DNA from 4 places in the Serratia rubidaea genome. Region 3 is predicted to be linked to each of the others. Evidence: predicted binding sites of a transcription regulator. Region 3 holds the regulator's gene; each other region holds the start of a gene.
The links. Region 3 encodes Fur, which represses iron uptake genes when iron is present. Its sites were predicted from a motif close to ATAATAATGAGAACNACTATCAA; they were not measured.
Positions count from the first base shown of each region.

Region 1: the regulator Fur is predicted to act here: its motif matches at 2,039-2,061, upstream of I6G83_RS00060 (Nramp family divalent metal transporter).
Region 2: the regulator Fur is predicted to act here: its motif matches at 1,658-1,680, upstream of ftnA (non-heme ferritin).
Region 4: the regulator Fur is predicted to act here: its motif matches at 2,324-2,346, upstream of fes (enterochelin esterase).

Region 1 is NZ_CP065640.1:9,824-14,037, reverse strand. Features, by position in the region: tRNA gene I6G83_RS00075 (tRNA-Ala) at 204-279, shown strand; tRNA gene I6G83_RS00070 (tRNA-Ala) at 342-417, shown strand; gene I6G83_RS00065 (NupC/NupG family nucleoside CNT transporter) at 541-1,728, opposite strand; gene I6G83_RS00060 (Nramp family divalent metal transporter) at 2,108-3,349, shown strand; gene I6G83_RS00055 (DUF2502 domain-containing protein) at 3,407-3,874, opposite strand; gene I6G83_RS00050 (alpha-keto acid decarboxylase family protein) at 4,169-4,214, shown strand, end outside.
Region 2 is NZ_CP065640.1:4,348,909-4,353,122, reverse strand. Features, by position in the region: gene pip (prolyl aminopeptidase) at 208-1,167, shown strand; gene I6G83_RS20495 (DNA polymerase III subunit theta) at 1,214-1,444, opposite strand; gene ftnA (non-heme ferritin) at 1,834-2,355, shown strand; gene yobA (CopC domain-containing protein YobA) at 2,769-3,152, shown strand; gene copD (copper homeostasis membrane protein CopD) at 3,156-4,037, shown strand; gene I6G83_RS20475 (YebY family protein) at 4,106-4,214, shown strand, end outside.
Region 3 is NZ_CP065640.1:2,748,705-2,752,918, reverse strand. Features, by position in the region: gene ybfF (esterase) at 1-424, shown strand, start outside; gene ybfE (LexA regulated protein) at 677-964, shown strand; gene fldA (flavodoxin FldA) at 1,187-1,726, shown strand; gene fur (ferric iron uptake transcriptional regulator) at 2,041-2,487, shown strand; gene I6G83_RS12825 (beta-N-acetylhexosaminidase) at 2,603-4,214, opposite strand, start outside.
Region 4 is NZ_CP065640.1:30,257-34,470, forward strand. Features, by position in the region: gene I6G83_RS00155 (enterobactin synthase subunit F) at 1-598, opposite strand, end outside; gene I6G83_RS00160 (MbtH family protein) at 664-873, opposite strand; gene fes (enterochelin esterase) at 851-2,233, opposite strand; gene I6G83_RS00170 (TonB-dependent siderophore receptor) at 2,547-4,214, shown strand, end outside.

The sequences.
Region 1 (4,214 bases), 2.3 Mb from region 3:
GCCGGCCGGGCAGCAAAGGCAGCGCCCGATCGAATTACGGAACAAACGGCGTATTTTTGCCCGTAATGGTTAATCTTTAACTGCAAACGCGCTGATTTGGCGGCTTTTTCAGCGCTTGATCGAGGAATTCAATTTAGCCGTTGACAGCGTACGGTGGGTTTCATATTATGCGCCCCGTTCACAGCACAAAGTGATTGTGAGTCGGGGCTATAGCTCAGCTGGGAGAGCGCTTGCATGGCATGCAAGAGGTCGACGGTTCGATCCCGTCTAGCTCCACCAACCTTCTCCTCAGAAAGGTTGGCGAAGACACCGTAACGCCGGTTAATGCGTACCACATTTGTGGGGCTATAGCTCAGCTGGGAGAGCGCTTGCATGGCATGCAAGAGGTCAGCGGTTCGATCCCGCTTAGCTCCACCATCATTTAGAAAAGCCGACCTTTGGGTCGGCTTTTTGCTTTGCGCGCTTGGCGCCATATCGCCCGTTATTCTCTGACCAATAAAAAAGGCCGCCGTAGCGACCTTGTTTACCGCAGCGCGGCGTTTAGCCCAGCACCAGACCGGCGATAGAGGCGGACAGCATGCTGACCAGCGTAGAGCCGTACACCAGCTTCAGGCCGAAGCGGGAAACCACGTTGCCCTGGTGTTCGTTCAGGCCTTTAATCGCCCCGGCGACGATGCCGATGGATGAGAAGTTGGCAAACGATACCAGGAACACCGACAGCATCCCCTGGCTGCGCGGCGTCAGCTCGGCGCTGATTTTCTGCAGTTCCATCATCGCGACAAACTCATTGGACACCAGCTTGGTCGCCATAATACTGCCGACCTGCAGCGCTTCATGCTTGGGAATGCCCATAATCCAGGCGAACGGATAGAAGAAGTAGCCGAGCAGCTCCTGGAAGCTCAGCCCGAAGGCGGCGCTGAACAGGGCGTTGACGGCGGCGATCAGCGCAATAAAGCCGATCAGCATCGCGGCAACGATAATCGCCACCTTAAAGCCCGCCAGGATATATTCCCCCAGCATTTCAAAGAAGCTCTGGCCTTCGTGCAGGTTGCCCAGGTGCAGCTCTTCTTCCTGGCTGGTGTCGTACGGGTTGATCAGCGACAGCACGATAAAGGTGCTGAACATGTTGAGCACCAGCGCCGCCACCACGAACTTGGCGTCCAGCATCGACATATAGGCGCCGACGATCGACATGGACACCGTCGACATGGCGGTTGCCGCCATGGTGTACATGCGCTTTTCCGACATCTTGCCGAGAATATCTTTATAGGCGATAAAGTTTTCGGACTGGCCGAGGATCAGCGAGCTGACGGCGTTGAACGATTCGAGCTTGCCCATCCCGTTCACTTTCGACAGCACGGTGCCGATAATGCGGATAACCACCGGCAGCACTTTGATATATTGCAGAATACCGATCAGCGCGGAGATAAAGACGATCGGGCACAGCACCTTCAGGAAGAAGAACGCCAGGCCTTTATCGCCCATGCCGCCGAATACAAACTCAGTCCCTTGTCCTGCAAATCCGAGCAGCTTGTCAAACAGCGCGGCGAATCCTTTTACAAAGCCCAATCCCGCTTCCGAATGCAGGAAGAAGTAGGCCAGTAACACTTCGATAACCAATAATTGAATAACATAGCGAATGCGGATGCTTTTGCGATCGCGGCAGACCAACAGCGCCAGAATCGCCACTACCACTAACGCTAACGCAAAGTGCGCAATATGGGACATGTGTGCTCCAAACTTGAGGCAGGCTGAATTTCGGTTGCCATTCTATGTAACACCAGGTTTAAAAACGAGACTTCAATTACAAATATAGAAAACTACACTGGGATTTTTCTCAAGACAGCACAGGAAATAGCCGAAAATCAATATGTTAATAATTATGCGCATTCGTAGGAATTTTGTGTTAATTTGAGTATTAGGCGTATTTCGCCCTGCATCTATGCCGTTTTGTAGGGGACAAAGCGTTTGAATTTGCTGCGATCTGTTCTTCAACCTTCGTTGCCGTCTATCACAGAGATAAGCATTACCGCATTAAATGCGATTGATAATTATTATCATCTTGGTAGGATGATGGTTAGCTTAATAATAGTAAGGGTTTCACGATATGCTGAACAGTCGCGCGGTTAACTCCTCAACATCTACCGACCGCCCGTCCAGAAAGATCAAACTTTCTTTGATGGGGCCGGCCTTTATCGCCGCCATCGGCTATATCGATCCCGGCAACTTCGCCACCAATATCCAGTCCGGCGCCTCCTTCGGCTATAAACTGCTGTGGGTGGTGGTGTGGGCCAACGTGATGGCGATGCTGATCCAGCTGCTTTCCGCCAAGCTGGGGATCGCCACCGGCAAGAATCTGGCCGAACATATTCGTGACCGCCTGCCGCGTCCGGCGGTGTGGGCCTATTGGGTACAGGCGGAAATTATCGCCATGGCGACCGATCTGGCCGAGTTTATCGGTGCGGCGATAGGGTTCAAACTGCTGCTGGGCGTGACGCTGCTGGAAGGGGCGATCCTGACCGGTATTGCCACCTTCCTGATCCTGATGTTGCAAAAACGCGGACAAAAACCGCTGGAGCTGGTGATTGGCGGGCTGCTGCTGTTTGTTGCCGCGGCCTATATTGTCGAGCTGGTGTTTTCGCAGCCGCAGCTGAGCGGGCTGGTGAAAGGCATGGCGATCCCGGACCTGCCGAATGGCGATGCGGTGTTCCTGGCCGCCGGCGTGCTCGGCGCCACCATTATGCCGCACGTGATTTATCTGCATTCGTCGCTGACGCAGACCGCCGGCAACAGCTCCAAGGCGCAGCGCTACGCATCGACCAAAGTTGACGTGGCGCTGGCGATGACCATTGCCGGCTTCGTTAACCTGGCGATGATGGCTACCGCCGCGGCGGCCTTCCACTTTAGCGGCCACAGCGGCATCGCCGATCTCGATCAGGCCTACCTGACGCTGCAGCCGCTGCTGGGGCATGCGGCGGCCACGGTATTCGGCCTGAGCCTGGTGGCGGCCGGCCTCTCTTCCACCGTGGTGGGGACGCTGGCGGGGCAGGTGGTGATGCAGGGCTTCGTCCGCTTCTATATCCCGCTGTGGGTGCGCCGGGTGGTGACCATGCTGCCGTCGTTTGTGGTGATTATGCTGGGGATGGACGCCACCCATATTCTGGTGATGAGTCAGGTGCTGCTGAGCTTCGGTATCGCGCTGGCGCTGGTGCCGCTGCTTAAATTCACCGGCAACCGCGAGCTGATGGGGGAGATGGTCAACGGGCGCGTGGTGCAGAATATTGGCTGGCTGATCGTTGCCATCGTCGTGGGGTTAAACGGCTACCTGCTGCTGAGCAGCCTGTTCTAACCGGCGGCGCCGGCCGCAAAAATACAACAGGGCGCGAATTCGCGCCCTGTTTGCTTATCAGTCATCATCGTGGTGGTGGCGATGATGGTGTTCATATTCTTTGTAACGCTCTTTTTGGTATTTCCGATAGTCCTTTTCACGCTCTTTTTCGTACTTTCTGTACGCTTTTTCACGCTCTTTCTGGTACTTCTTATACCTTTTGTACTCATGCTCATCGTATTTGCGGTAGCGACCATCATGGTAGTAGTAATTTTTGCGCCAGTAGTCGTGGTCGCGCCAGCGATAGCCGTCCCAGTAGTAGCCGCGCCGGCTGCGCTCGCCCAGCTCTCGGCCGCGGTGGCTCTCCCACCAGTCGCGGTCACGCCAGTCATAGCCGTCCCAATAGTTACCGCGCCGGTCCTGATCGCCGATACGCAGAGAAACGCCGGGAAGTAAATCGATACTCAGGCCGTCCGCCTGCGCCTGCGGCGCCACGGGAACGGTAGCGGCCACGAAAACGGCGGCCAGTAGCAGAGGTTTGAACATGCTTTCTCCTTATTATCGACGGCGATAGGGAATAATGATGCGTCGTTTATTCTCTCTAAGCCGGCCTTATAGTTTTATGGTGCGTATATTAGCGACATCCTTGACGTAACCCTTTGAGGGAGAGTCTGAAAAAAGTTAACCCGTGGTTAGATTGAGAATTTTCTGTTGCGTAGCGGACGTTATTGGCCGTTTGGTCAGCGAGGTTGAGAACTTAGGCCGCCGTGTTTTCGCTCGTAATCTGCGCCTGCTCGACGATACTTAAGGGTATATACCGCAATCAGGCAGGTGACGCTTATGAACACCCACTATACGGTAGCTGATTATCTTCTCGATCGTTTGG
Region 2 (4,214 bases), 1.6 Mb from region 3:
GATCTGTGCGATCGGGCGATTGACCGCTGTTGATAAAAACGCCGCAAGGTGGCGGCTGATTAACCATTATTGCGGCTGGCCGTATTCATTTTAAGCAAACGAACGCGAACGGGCGGTGATCCGTCGGAGTTTTCAGGTTTTACCGTTGACCTGATGCCGGGCTTGGGCTTTGATGAAGGCATCATTCACAGAGAGACGGAAAGCGCCATGGAACAATTACGCGGGTTATATCCGCCGTTAGCAGCGTATGACAGTGGCTGGTTGGATACCGGAGACGGTCATCGGATCTACTGGGAATTAAGCGGTAACCCGGAGGGGAAACCGGCGGTGTTTATCCACGGCGGGCCGGGGGGCGGCATTGCCCCTTATCACCGGCAGCTGTTTGACCCGGAGCGCTATAAAGTATTGCTGTTCGATCAGCGCGGCTGCGGGCGCTCGCGGCCGCACGCCAGTCTGGACAACAATACCACCTGGCACTTGGTCGACGATATTGAGCGGCTGCGTGAAATGGCCGGCGTGGATCAGTGGCTGGTCTTCGGCGGCTCCTGGGGCTCGACGCTGGCGCTGGCCTATGCGCAGTGCCACCCGCAGCGCGTCAGCGAACTGGTGCTGCGCGGCATCTTTACGCTGCGTAAGCAGGAGCTGTCGTGGTATTACCAGGATGGCGCCTCACGCTTCTTCCCGGAAAAATGGCAGCGCGTACTGTCGATTCTCTCCACTGAGGAACGTCAGGATGTGATTGCCGCCTATCGCCGGCGTCTGACCAGCGACGACCTCGAGGTGCAGCTGGAAGCGGCAAAACTGTGGAGCATCTGGGAAGGGGAAACCGTTACGCTGCTGCCCAGCAGCGAGTCGGCGGCATTTGGCGAGGATGACTTTGCGTTAGCGTTTGCCCGCATTGAGAACCATTACTTCACCCATCAGGGCTTTTTGCAAAGCGACGATCAGCTGCTGCGCAACGTGCCGCTGATTCGCCATATTCCCGCGGTGATTGTGCATGGCCGCTATGATATGGCCTGTCAGGTGCAAAACGCCTGGGATCTGGCGCAGGCATGGCCGGAGGCTGAACTGCATATTGTTGAAGGGGCGGGGCACTCGTTTGATGAACCGGGGATCCTGCACCAGCTGATGCGGGCTACCGACCGCTTTGCCGGCAAAGCGGTCTGAGCGTTTGAACGCGGCGGATAGGGGAAGCGCGCATCCGCCGCGGCTGTTATTTGCTTTTCGGTTCGTAAGGCAGGCGTGAGAACTTGTGCGATTCCATCCGGTAGTGGATGACGCGCTCGCGGAAATAATCGCGCAGCTGTTCAGGTTGCTCACGCTCCACCACTTCAGGGATCACCGGCATGTTGTAGCGCTCTTTGAACGCCACGCCGGAAGCGGCTAAATCCACGTTAACCTTGTCCATCTCTTCTTTCGAGAGTTCTGCCAGATTGTATCCCACGCTATGCTCCTTACTGATACCGCATTTATCTGCGCAGAAAGGTAATGCACCGGGCGGCGGTTGGCAAGCCTGGCGTGCCGTTACCGTTGCGCGGTCAGGGAATGATAATTATTTTTATATGCGGGGATAGGGAATGTCATTATGACTTATCTTTGTGATAACCAGCGGCGTTATTTTAAATAAGAATGATTCGCCTTTAGATTTATTGGCAAGATGAAAATAATTATCATAAATATTTTCATCGCCGCGATTTAATTATAACAGTCTGATAATTAAGTAAATTAAAATTAATTCCACTTTGATGTAAATCAACTGTTTTTATTTTGTTTTCGGCGGGGCATAATACGCGGCATATAAAGAACTGGCCTGCGAAATTAAAAGGAATAACTATGCTGACGCAAGAAATGACCAAGCAGCTGAATGAACAACTCAACCTGGAGTTTTATTCGGCGAACCTGTATTTGCAGATGAGCGCCTGGTGTGCGGATAAAGGCTTCGAAGGCGCCGCCGCCTTCCTGAAGGAGCATTCTCAGGAAGAGATGCAGCATATGCAGCGCCTGTTCGACTACCTGAGCGATACCGGCGCGCTGCCGCTGCTGGGCAGCATTGCCGCGCCGCCGGTGGAGTTTGAGTCGCTGGCCGATGTCTTCCAGCAGACCTACGAGCACGAGCAGCTGATCACCCGTCAGATCAACGAACTGGCGCACGTGGCGATGACTACCCACGATTACTCAACCTTCAATTTCCTGCAGTGGTACGTCGCCGAGCAGCATGAAGAAGAGAAACTGTTCAAATCCGTGCTGGATAAGCTGGCGCTGGTCGGTACCAGCGGCAACGCGCTGTTCTTTATCGACAAGGATCTGAAGAAAATGGGCGCGGCCGGCGAAAGCAGCAGCAACGGCCAGCTGTAATCTCAGCCCGAAAAAAAACCGCACCAGGCAGATGCCGGTGCGGTTTTTTTATGCCTGTCGTTAATGCGGGTATACAGCGAAACGTGCTGCCATTTTGAAAAATGGCAGTGATGTGCTCGACTTGATAATCACTCATCGTTATGATCCAACAGGATTCGCTGTCCGGGAGCGGGGAGCCGCGTGCGCCATGCACGGCCTGTTCCTGTTCCCGCGGCGTCACCATCATGCCGGGTTGGGGCCGCTGACTCCCCCTCAATGAATAGGGTTGCCGTGCGCAACGCGGGGATTCTGGCTCTGGCGTGGTTTTGACCCGCGAGTGCCCGTAATGATTCGGCTGGCAGGAGCGCCATGCTGCCTGCACCCCGGAGGCTGACGGGTATTCCATCCTCATCTTTGTATTAAGGGATACCACTGTGATCGGTAAAATTCGCTCCTCATCTCGCCTGCTCGCCACGCTGTTCGCGCTGTTTGTCGGTTTTTCTTCGCAGCAGGTTTTAGCGCACGCCCACCTTAAAGTACAAACCCCCGCGGCGGATGCCACCGTCAGCCCGGCGCCGCAGGCGTTGACGCTCAGCTTCTCGGAAGGCATTGAGCCGGGCTTCAGCAAAGTCAAACTGACCGGCCCGGACAATCAAGTGGTTAAGACCGGTAAACTGCAGCTGGACGCCAAGGATAATGCCAAGGCCACTATTGCGCTGACGCAGCCGCTGGCGGCGGGGAAATATCTGGTCGACTGGCACGTGGTTTCCGTTGACGGTCATAAAACCAAGGGTCAATACAGCTTTACCGTAAAATAAGCGATGACTCTGGCGACTCTGTTTGTCCTGTGTCGCTTCGTGCACTTTACGGCGGTGATGCTGATGTTCGGCATCGGTCTGTTCACCGCCTTATTGTCGCCGCAGCGGCTCTCCGCGTTACTTTCCCGCGATCTGCGCCCTTGGCTGGCTGGTTCGACGCTGGCGGCCGCCGTTTCAGCCGTAGCGCTGTTGGCGGTACAGGCCGGCCTGATGGGGGACGGCTGGCAGGATGCCTATCAGTGGGATATCTGGCTGGCGGTGCTCGGCACCACCTTTGGTGAAGTGTGGCGCTGGCATCTGGCGCTGTCGCTCTGTGCGTTGGCGGCACTGTGGTTGCCGCTGCGCCTGCGCGCCGCGGCGATCGCGCTGCTTGGCGGATTGTTGCTGATCAGCATGGCCTTTATCGGCCATGCGGCGATGCACAGCGGCCTGTTCGGCACGCTGCACCGCCTCAGCCATGCGCTGCATCTGCTGGCCGCCGGTTACTGGTTTGGCAGCCTGCTGCCGCTGCTGGTCTGCCTGCGCTACCTGCATCTGCCCCAGTGGCGTGCGGAAGCGGTAACCACGCTGATCCGTTTTTCCCGCTGGGGACATCTGGCGGTGGCGGTGGTGCTGATCACCGGCGTCCTCAACGCCCTGATGATCGTCGGCGGCTGGCCGCTGGATATATCGTCGCCGTATCAGCGTTTGCTGCTGATAAAAAGCGCGCTGGTGCTGCTGATGGTGGGCGTGGCGCTGACTAACCGCTATGCAATCGTGCCGGCGCTGCACAGCGTGCCGAATCTGGCCCAGCGCGGCGTAATCTTAGCCTGTTGGAGTGAGCTGGCGCTGGGCGGGGCGGTACTGCTGCTGGTCAGCCTGTTTGCCACCTATGCGCCAACGTGATATTGCGACTTGCGGTATCCCCCTGGATTACGGGAAAATTGAACCAAATAGCTACTGAAGGTCATTACATGAAACGTGCATTATTAGCCCTCGCACTGCTGGCGGGCGCAGGCGGCGCACTGGCCGCGGAAGGTCTGGAAAACGTCACCAAGCTGGAGTTCGGCAAGCAGTGGGCAT
Region 3 (4,214 bases):
CCCGGTGGCCTACCCGAGCCGCCACCATGACGACATCTTCGCCGCCCTGACGGCGGTCAGCGACGCCGGCCTTACCCAGCGCCAGCAGGCGGCGCAGCTGATGCGCGACTATCTGGATGAAGAAGGGGTCATTCAGTTCCTGCTGAAATCCTTTCACCAGGGAGAGTGGCGCTTCAACCTGCCGGTGCTGATCGCCAACTACGCGGCGATTATCGGCTGGCGCGAAGTGCCCGCCTGGCCCCACCCAACGCTGTTTATCCGCGGCGGGCTGTCAGAGTACGTGCAAAACAGCTATCGCGACGCCATCGCGCGCCAGTTTCCGCAGGCGCGCGCCTACGAGGTGGCCGGCACCGGACACTGGGTGCATGCGGAAAAACCGCAGGCGGTGCTGCGCGCCATTCACCGCTTTTTGGGCCAGCCCTGAACGCAGGTGGCGAAAAAACGCGCTAAAGATAACGGCTTAGCGCGTTTGCGCCTCAGTTAGGCATTGTCGTTGCGACGCCTGCTGGGGTAAGATGGCGCGCTATAATTTTTGCCGCCATCCCCAGCGTGCTGTCCGGCGCCAGATTGGGGGCAAAGTTGGCTTAGGTTGTAACGACCTGAACGGTATTAACCACAGCGTCCGGAAAGCAGACCATCGCTTTTTGATGCTAATTCCCTTGCAGTACCGCTACCTATGGCAAAAGAACAAACGGATCGCACGACGCTGGATCTGTTCGCAGATGAACGCCGTCCGGGGCGCCCGAAAACCAACCCGTTATCCCGTGATGAACAGCTTAGAATCAATAAGCGTAATCAGTTACGGCGCGATAAAGTCCGCGGGTTACGGCGTGTGGAACTGAAAATCAACGCGGAAGCGGTGGAAGCGCTGAACAGGCTGGCCGAACAGCGCAACATCAGCCGCAGCGAACTGATCGAGCAAATGCTGCTGGCGCAGCTGGCGGACGAACAGCCGTCGCAATAATAACGTGCGGCAGCCGCACACGGCGTAAGGCGATGCCCGCTTAACGCCGCCTTACTTTCCGGCATCGCATGAACGCGATAAAACCCCGGAGCAAATTTCTGGCATGATAGGCGTTTACCGGTGGGACCCAGGTCTTTACCAAGACGCTACTTTACAACGATACCGATGCGATCAGCAGGCGAAACGTATTGTAATTTATTGAATTAAAAGGTTATACGCAATATGGCTAACGTAGGCATTTTCTTTGGCAGCGACACGGGCAATACCGAAAACATTGCCAAGATGATTCAAAAGCTCCTTCGCAAAGACTTCGGCGATGATGTTGCTGAGATTCACGACATCGCCAAAAGCAGCAAAGAAGATCTGGACGCATTCGACATTTTGCTGCTGGGCATCCCGACCTGGTACTACGGTGAAGCACAATGTGACTGGGACGACTTTTTCCCGACGCTGGAAGAAATAGACTTCAACGGTAAGCTGGTTGCGCTGTTCGGCTGCGGCGATCAGGAAGACTATGCCGAGTACTTCTGCGACGCGATGGGCACCATCCGCGATATTATCGAACCGCGCGGCGCCGCTATCGTCGGCCACTGGCCAACCAAAGGCTACCATTTCGAAGCCTCCAAGGGTCTGGCGGACGACGACAACTTTATCGGTTTGGCCATTGATGAAGACCGCCAGCCGGAACTGACCAACGAACGCGTAGAAGCCTGGGTCAAACAGATCGTCGCAGAGCTGAGCCTGGCCGATATCATCGGCTGATATTATGCTCCGCAATGCTGCGAGACGGCTCCCGCTGACCGGCGGGGCCGTTATCGGCATCACGGATTGAAGCAATAGAAGCTACATATTAGTAACTTCCCTCCCCGTCACGGTAGACTCTGGCCCCGGTTTATCCCATTCATCAAGATGTTGCACGCGCAACATGTAACGGCGCAATAGACTTTTGTTAACAACCGGCGGTTTCCATTTAGGTCAACCGGTTCTATAATGAGTCGCTATTAACGCTTTGTGCCGACCGATGCCACAGGCAACAATGCCTCAACTGATTAGCATAGTAACAGGACTGAATCCGCATGACTGACAACAACACCGCATTGAAGAAGGCCGGCTTAAAAGTCACGCTTCCGCGACTCAAAATCCTGGAAGTGCTGCAAGATCCGGCTTGCCATCATGTCAGTGCGGAAGATTTGTATAAGAAACTGATCGACATGGGCGAAGAGATTGGTCTGGCGACGGTTTACCGCGTACTGAACCAGTTTGACGACGCCGGTATCGTTACCCGTCACAACTTCGAAGGCGGCAAGTCCGTATTTGAGCTGACCCAACAGCATCACCACGATCACCTGATCTGCCTGGACTGCGGCAAAGTGATCGAGTTCAGCGATGAGTCCATCGAAGCGCGTCAGCGTGATATCGCCAAACAGCACGGCATCAAGCTCACCAACCACAGCCTGTACCTGTATGGCCACTGCACCAGCGGTGACTGCCGTGAAAACGATACGCTGCATAACAAGAAATAAAGCTGGCCTGCCAGCGTAAATCAGGAACCGCCGCACGGCGGTTTTTTTATGCCTGTCGATCGAGGAGCCGCTGCGGCGCCCGCCGTTATAGCGATGGGCGCCGCAGACGTTTGGCTTAGGCCGTTACCGGCTCCGCGCGGCTGAAGCGCTTGCCGTCCGGGCTTGCCGAACGCACCTGCACCTCGCCCTGCACCGCCGGTCTGGCGGCGTCATCATAGCGCTGCCAGCTCTGACCGCCGTCGGTCGAATACTCGATGGTCAGGCCCGGCAGTGCAATATTGGCCTCCAGCCTGCCGCCGTCAATGCGTGCGCCCGGCACCGGCAGGCGATAGCGGATACCGCCCGCATCCAGCTTGGCCAGTTCACGCTGCCCCAGGATATTGGCAAAAACCTGCCACTCCTGCGCCAGCTTTTTGCCGTCGACAAAGCGGGTTTCCCCACCCTTGTACTCGCGGCCCGCCTGATAGTCCAGCTCCCAGTCGGCGCGGTGCCAGGCGCGCTCGGCCACCGACAGCGCACGTGGGAAGATCATATACTCCATCTGCGGATCGGTTCGCACCACCTCGCTCCACAGCTGGGCGGACAGACCGTGCGCCCCCGGCCACGGCTTGTCGCTCTTGGCGCTGAACGCGTTGCCGTCACGGTCGACCGAGGTTTCGGCATTCTGCGGCATATTGTCCGGAGCAAAGCTGAAAATCTTGCGCTCGTCGCTGAAGCGGGTGCCCCAGTAATAGCCGCTGTCGTTCGGGTTCACTTCATACGGGAAGTCCAGATAGACATAGTCCGGGTTGGAGACCACCACTTCATAACCCTTGTTGGCCCAGTCGTTCACCGAGTCAAAACCGCCCCAGTACAGGGTATCCCAGAAGTTGACGCCCACACGCGAAGTGGCGAACGCTTTGGCGTCCTTGGCGTCTTTCAGGCCATCCTGCCAGGCCTGCATCCGATCGATACCGTGCGCCTTCACCAGCTTGCTGACCTCCTGGCCGAAGTAGCTCGGCAGATGTTCCATATCCGCCACTTTACCGCTGTCGATCAGCCGCTGGCAGGCCTGCGACTTCGCCCATGGCTTATCTTCCTTGCTCAGATCGAGCATCCCCTTGCCCGCCTCCGGTTTCTTCACGTCGGTGTAGCCGGCCCCCAGACGGATGTTTTTCGCCTCATCGCCACCAAAGTGCCAGGTGCCGATCGGCTGCCCCGCCTCCTGATGCATTTTGACCAGTTCCCCCATCACTTTGTCGACAAAGCGGGTGGAGGAGTCCAGGCACGGGTTCAGGTAGCTCTGACGGTTAAAGAACTGTACCGAGGTGGTGTTCGAGGTATCGGTCGGGTCGACCAGCCGGTACGCCTCCGCCTCCTGCTGCTTGCCCTGCGCCATCAGTTTCTGGTAGCGCGCCTCCATGGAAACCACCGCCGCGCGGGCGTGCGCCGGCATGTCGATTTCCGGGATCACCTCAATATGTCGCGCCTGCGCATACTTGAGAATGTCGATGTAATCCTGACGCGAGAAGAAACCGCCGTAGACATCCGGCCCCTGACCGTACTGCGGCAGCAGACAGGTGGTTTCGCTCAGGTCATGGCAGCGCTGCGCACCGACGTCCGTCAACTCCGGCAGGCCGGGGATTTCAATACGCCAGCCCTCATCATCGGTCAGGTGGAAATGGAATTTATTCAGCTTATAGGCCGCCATCTGATCCAGCAGGCGCAGCACGGCGTCCTTATGGTGG
Region 4 (4,214 bases), 2.3 Mb from region 3:
GCTGGGCGGCCTTGTCGCGCCAGTAATCGGCATCGCGCTGCCGGCCGGCGGACTGCTGATAGGCCTGATATTCGGCCACCACCTCACCAAAGCCGCTGAACGGCGTCGGATCCGGCGTTTCGCCGCGGCGCAGCCGGCTGTAAATATGGGCGACGCGCCGGGTAATGGCGGTAAAGCTGAAGCCGTCAACCAGCAGATGGTGATAGCGTTGATACCAGAACCAGCGGTCGTCCGCCACGCGCATCAGCACGTTGCGGTACAGCGGTTTGCCGCTGCTCACCCGCAGTTCGCCGTTAAGATCGATATCCATCAGCGCCGTCGCCGCGGCTTCGGCGTCTGCCGAATCGGTAAAGTCGACATATTCCGCCGCGTGGATGGCAAACTCCGCGTCCAGCCACTGCAGCGGTACGCCGTCGCGCTCTTCAAAGCGCAGGCGCAGGGTATCGGCTTCGGACAGTCCGAGGCCGATGGCGCGCAGCAGGCACTCTGGATCCAGCACGCCGTTCAGTTCAATATAATGCGCCACCGCGTAGGCATTGCCATGCGGTGAAAGCTGATCGGCGACCCAGATACCGGGCTGCGCCGCAACCAGCGGCATCTCCGGGCTTGCCTGCTGCCCCGCCGCTAATGTAGAAATTTCTGACACCGTACTTGCTCCAGTTATTATTGTTGTTCACGCTGCGCGGCGGGCCGCATGTCCTGCCAGTGCGTTTCCAGCCAGCCGACGCACTCGGCGCGCTCCGCCGGGCCGAACACCGTACGCCAGCCGGCCGGGGCCGGGCTGAAGTCGGGCCACAGGCTGTACTGCTGCTGTGCATTGCACAAAATCAGGCAACGCTGCTGCGGGTCGTCAAACGGGTTCTGCATGTCCATCGCGGGCTCCTTGAATCAGACGAGGATTGGCGGCCGGCGTGGCCTGGTGGGCGGTGGCAAAGGTCGGCTGCCAAAGCGCCTGCAGGCCGTCCAGCAGGCCGCCGCGCCAGCACAGCGCATCGTGGCCGCCTTCAACCGCCCGGTAATGCACCCGGTGGCCGCCCCGGCTGAGCAGGGTCGCCATCTGGCCGCTGACCTGATGCACCAGCGGTTCATGCATGCCGGCTTCCATAAACACTTTCAGCGAACCGTGGTTGCCCAGCCCTTCTTCAACCTGACGCTGCAGCCAGCAGGCGTCTTCCGGCGGGGTCGGCAGCTGCAGCATATCGCGCCGCGGCCACCAGAAAGAGCCGGACTGGCTAACCACCGCGCCGAAACGCTGCGGCCAGTTCAGCCCGGCGTACAGCGCGGAGAGGCCGCCAAAGCTCTGCCCGGCCACCACGGTGCGCGCGGCCTCGGCGCTGTGCGGCGCCCACTGCGCCAACTGCGGCAGCAGCTCTTCCTGCAGCGCCAGCCAGAACTCGGCGTTACAGCCCAACTCCCGGGCGCGATGCGGCAAATCGATAATATCGATCAGCACATAGACGGCTGCCGGCAGTTGGCCCTCGCGGGTCATCCGCATCAGCGGGTCCCACACCGGCATCTGCTGCGCCCAGAACTGGCCGTCGAGCAGAATCGCCAGCGGCCGCTGCGCCGCATCGGCGTCGCCGGTGGTGTACACCCACACTTTGCGGCTGTTGCCGAGCCGTTCGCTGTGCCAGGTATGGTGCTGCAGACGCGCCGGCGCCGGCGGAACGCAGCGGCCGCTGGCGACGTCATAGTTGTCAAAATCGCGCCAGGCGGGCTGCGGCGGCGCTTTTGGCATATGCAGCCCGGAGACGATATTGCCGCCGGCGGCGGGCCAGGAGCGGTAAGGGTTCAGCAGGTCGTGCGTCGCCCCGGCGAACACCTGATGCCACCAGTGGCGTCGCGCATGCATATTGGCATGGGCATCCGCCCCGTCGACGCGCAGCGGCCGGTCATCCATGCTGGGAATAAAGCAGTAACTGCCGCGCCAGTCGGCGTTCAGTTCAGTTTGCCAGTACCACACATCACTGCCGCTCAGACGCTGCAGACTCTGCGGCGGATTCGGCTGATGATGGTCGGTCAGACAATTAATGTTGATCCAGACGCGCCGGTAGGCGGAGGTCAATTCGCAACCCTGCGGATCGCGCCAGAGGAAGGTCACCGTCCAGCGGCCGTTGTCGGCCGGCTCCACCAGCGGCGTGCCGCGCCGGGCTATCTCCAGCCACCAGCCATGGCTCCCGACGTGTTTGCTTGTTAATAACGTACTGCTTGCTGGCTGTTGTTCTGTTTTCAAAACACCCACTCACCTGGTCGTTGGCATAACACATTGTGCGCACGGAAAATATCCGGCTGCCCTACCGCATATATAGATACGGTAAATCGAATACTATTGATAATTATTTTCATTTGCAATAGTGTGTACGGGCCCATAAACAGGGCCGGTATTCTTCATCGGGGACGGATGCCGATTATTGACAGCGGGTCGAATGCCGGGAGCGTCTCCGGCTTATTCAATCCATGAATCATTGAAGACATAAAAAACGACAACCGGCTGCCCTGTCGGCATGAGCTACGCCGCAGGGATGGCAAAACGGCAGGAATTCACAATGAATCACGCACTTTCTCGTTATTCCCTGGCGACCTTGATCGGCCTGGGATTAGGCGCGTCCACTTTGGCGCACGCCGCACAGCAAACGGACACCCCCTCAAACGCGGAAAAAACCGCCGCCGCAGACGATAAAAAACCGGCTGAAGACACCATTTTAGTCACCGCCGCCAAGCAGAACCTGCAGGCGCCCGGCGTCTCCACCATCACCGCCGACGAAATCAAAAAGCGCCCGCCGGCGCGCGACATCAGCGAACTGGTGCGCACCATGCCCGGCGTCAACCTGACCGGCAACTCCACCAGCGGCCAGCGCGGCAACAACCGCCAGTTGGATATCCGCGGCATGGGGCCGGAAAATACGCTGGTGCTGATCGACGGCATGCCGGCCAGCAGCCGCAACTCGGTGCGTCAGGGCTGGCGCGGCGAGCGCGATACCCGCGGCGATACCGCCTGGGTGCCGCCGGAAATGATTGAACGCATCGAAGTGCTGCGCGGCCCGGCCGCCGCCCGCTACGGCAGCGGCGCCGCCGGCGGCGTGGTCAATATCATCACCAAAAAACAGACCAAAGAGCTCCACGGCTCGCTGAACGCCTACTACAACATTCCGCAGCATAAAGACGAAGGCGCCACCAAACGCACCGACTTCAGCCTGTCCGGGCCGTTGACCGATACGCTGAGCTTCCGCCTGTTCGGCGGCTACAGCAAAACCCAGGCCGACGCCCAGGATATCAACCAGGGCCATCAGTCCGCCCGCTACGGCGACTATGCCGACAGCCTGCCGGCCGGCCGTGAGGGGGTGATCGATAAAAACATCAACGGCCTGCTGCACTGGGACTTCGCCCATCTGCAATCGCTGGAGTTCGAATACGGTTACGGCCGTCAGGGCAACCTGTACGCCGGCGATACCCAGAACACCAACACCAATGATCTGGTGAAGGAGATGTACGGTAAAGAGGCTAACCGTATGTATCGCGAAACCTACGCCTTACGCTACCAGGGCGCCTGGGACAACGGCGTCAGCACCAATAACTACGTGCAATATGAAAACACCCGCAACTCGCGGATGAACGAAGGGCTGGCGGGCGGCACCGAAGGGATCTTCAACGAGAAAAACGCCGGCTTTAACGACACCGATCTGGACGATATCCTGCTGCACAGCGAAGTCAGCGTGCCGTTCGACATGTGGGTGCCGCAAACCGCCACGCTGGGCGCCGAGTGGAACCAGCAGAAGATGAAGAGCAGTTCGATCGTCAGCCAGGCGCTGCAGGGCGGCGATATTGACGGCGTTTCCAGCGCGGACCGCAGCCCCTACTCGTCCGCGCGCATTTTCTCGCTGTTTGCCGAAGATAATATCGAGCTCACCGACACCACCATGCTGACGCCGGGCATGCGCTATGACCACCACTCGGTGTCCGGCGATAACTGGAGTCCGTCGCTGAACCTGTCGCAGGAGCTGGGGGAGTACTTCACCCTGAAGATGGGCATCGCCCGCGCCTATAAAGCGCCGAACCTGTTCCAGACCAACCCGAACTACATCCTGTACAGCAAGGGCCAGGGCTGCGCCAACAGTTCCAGCGGCGTCGGCTGCTACCTGATGGGCAACGACGACCTGAAAGCGGAAACCAGCGTCAACAAAGAGATCGGCCTGGAGTTCCACAACGACGGTTGG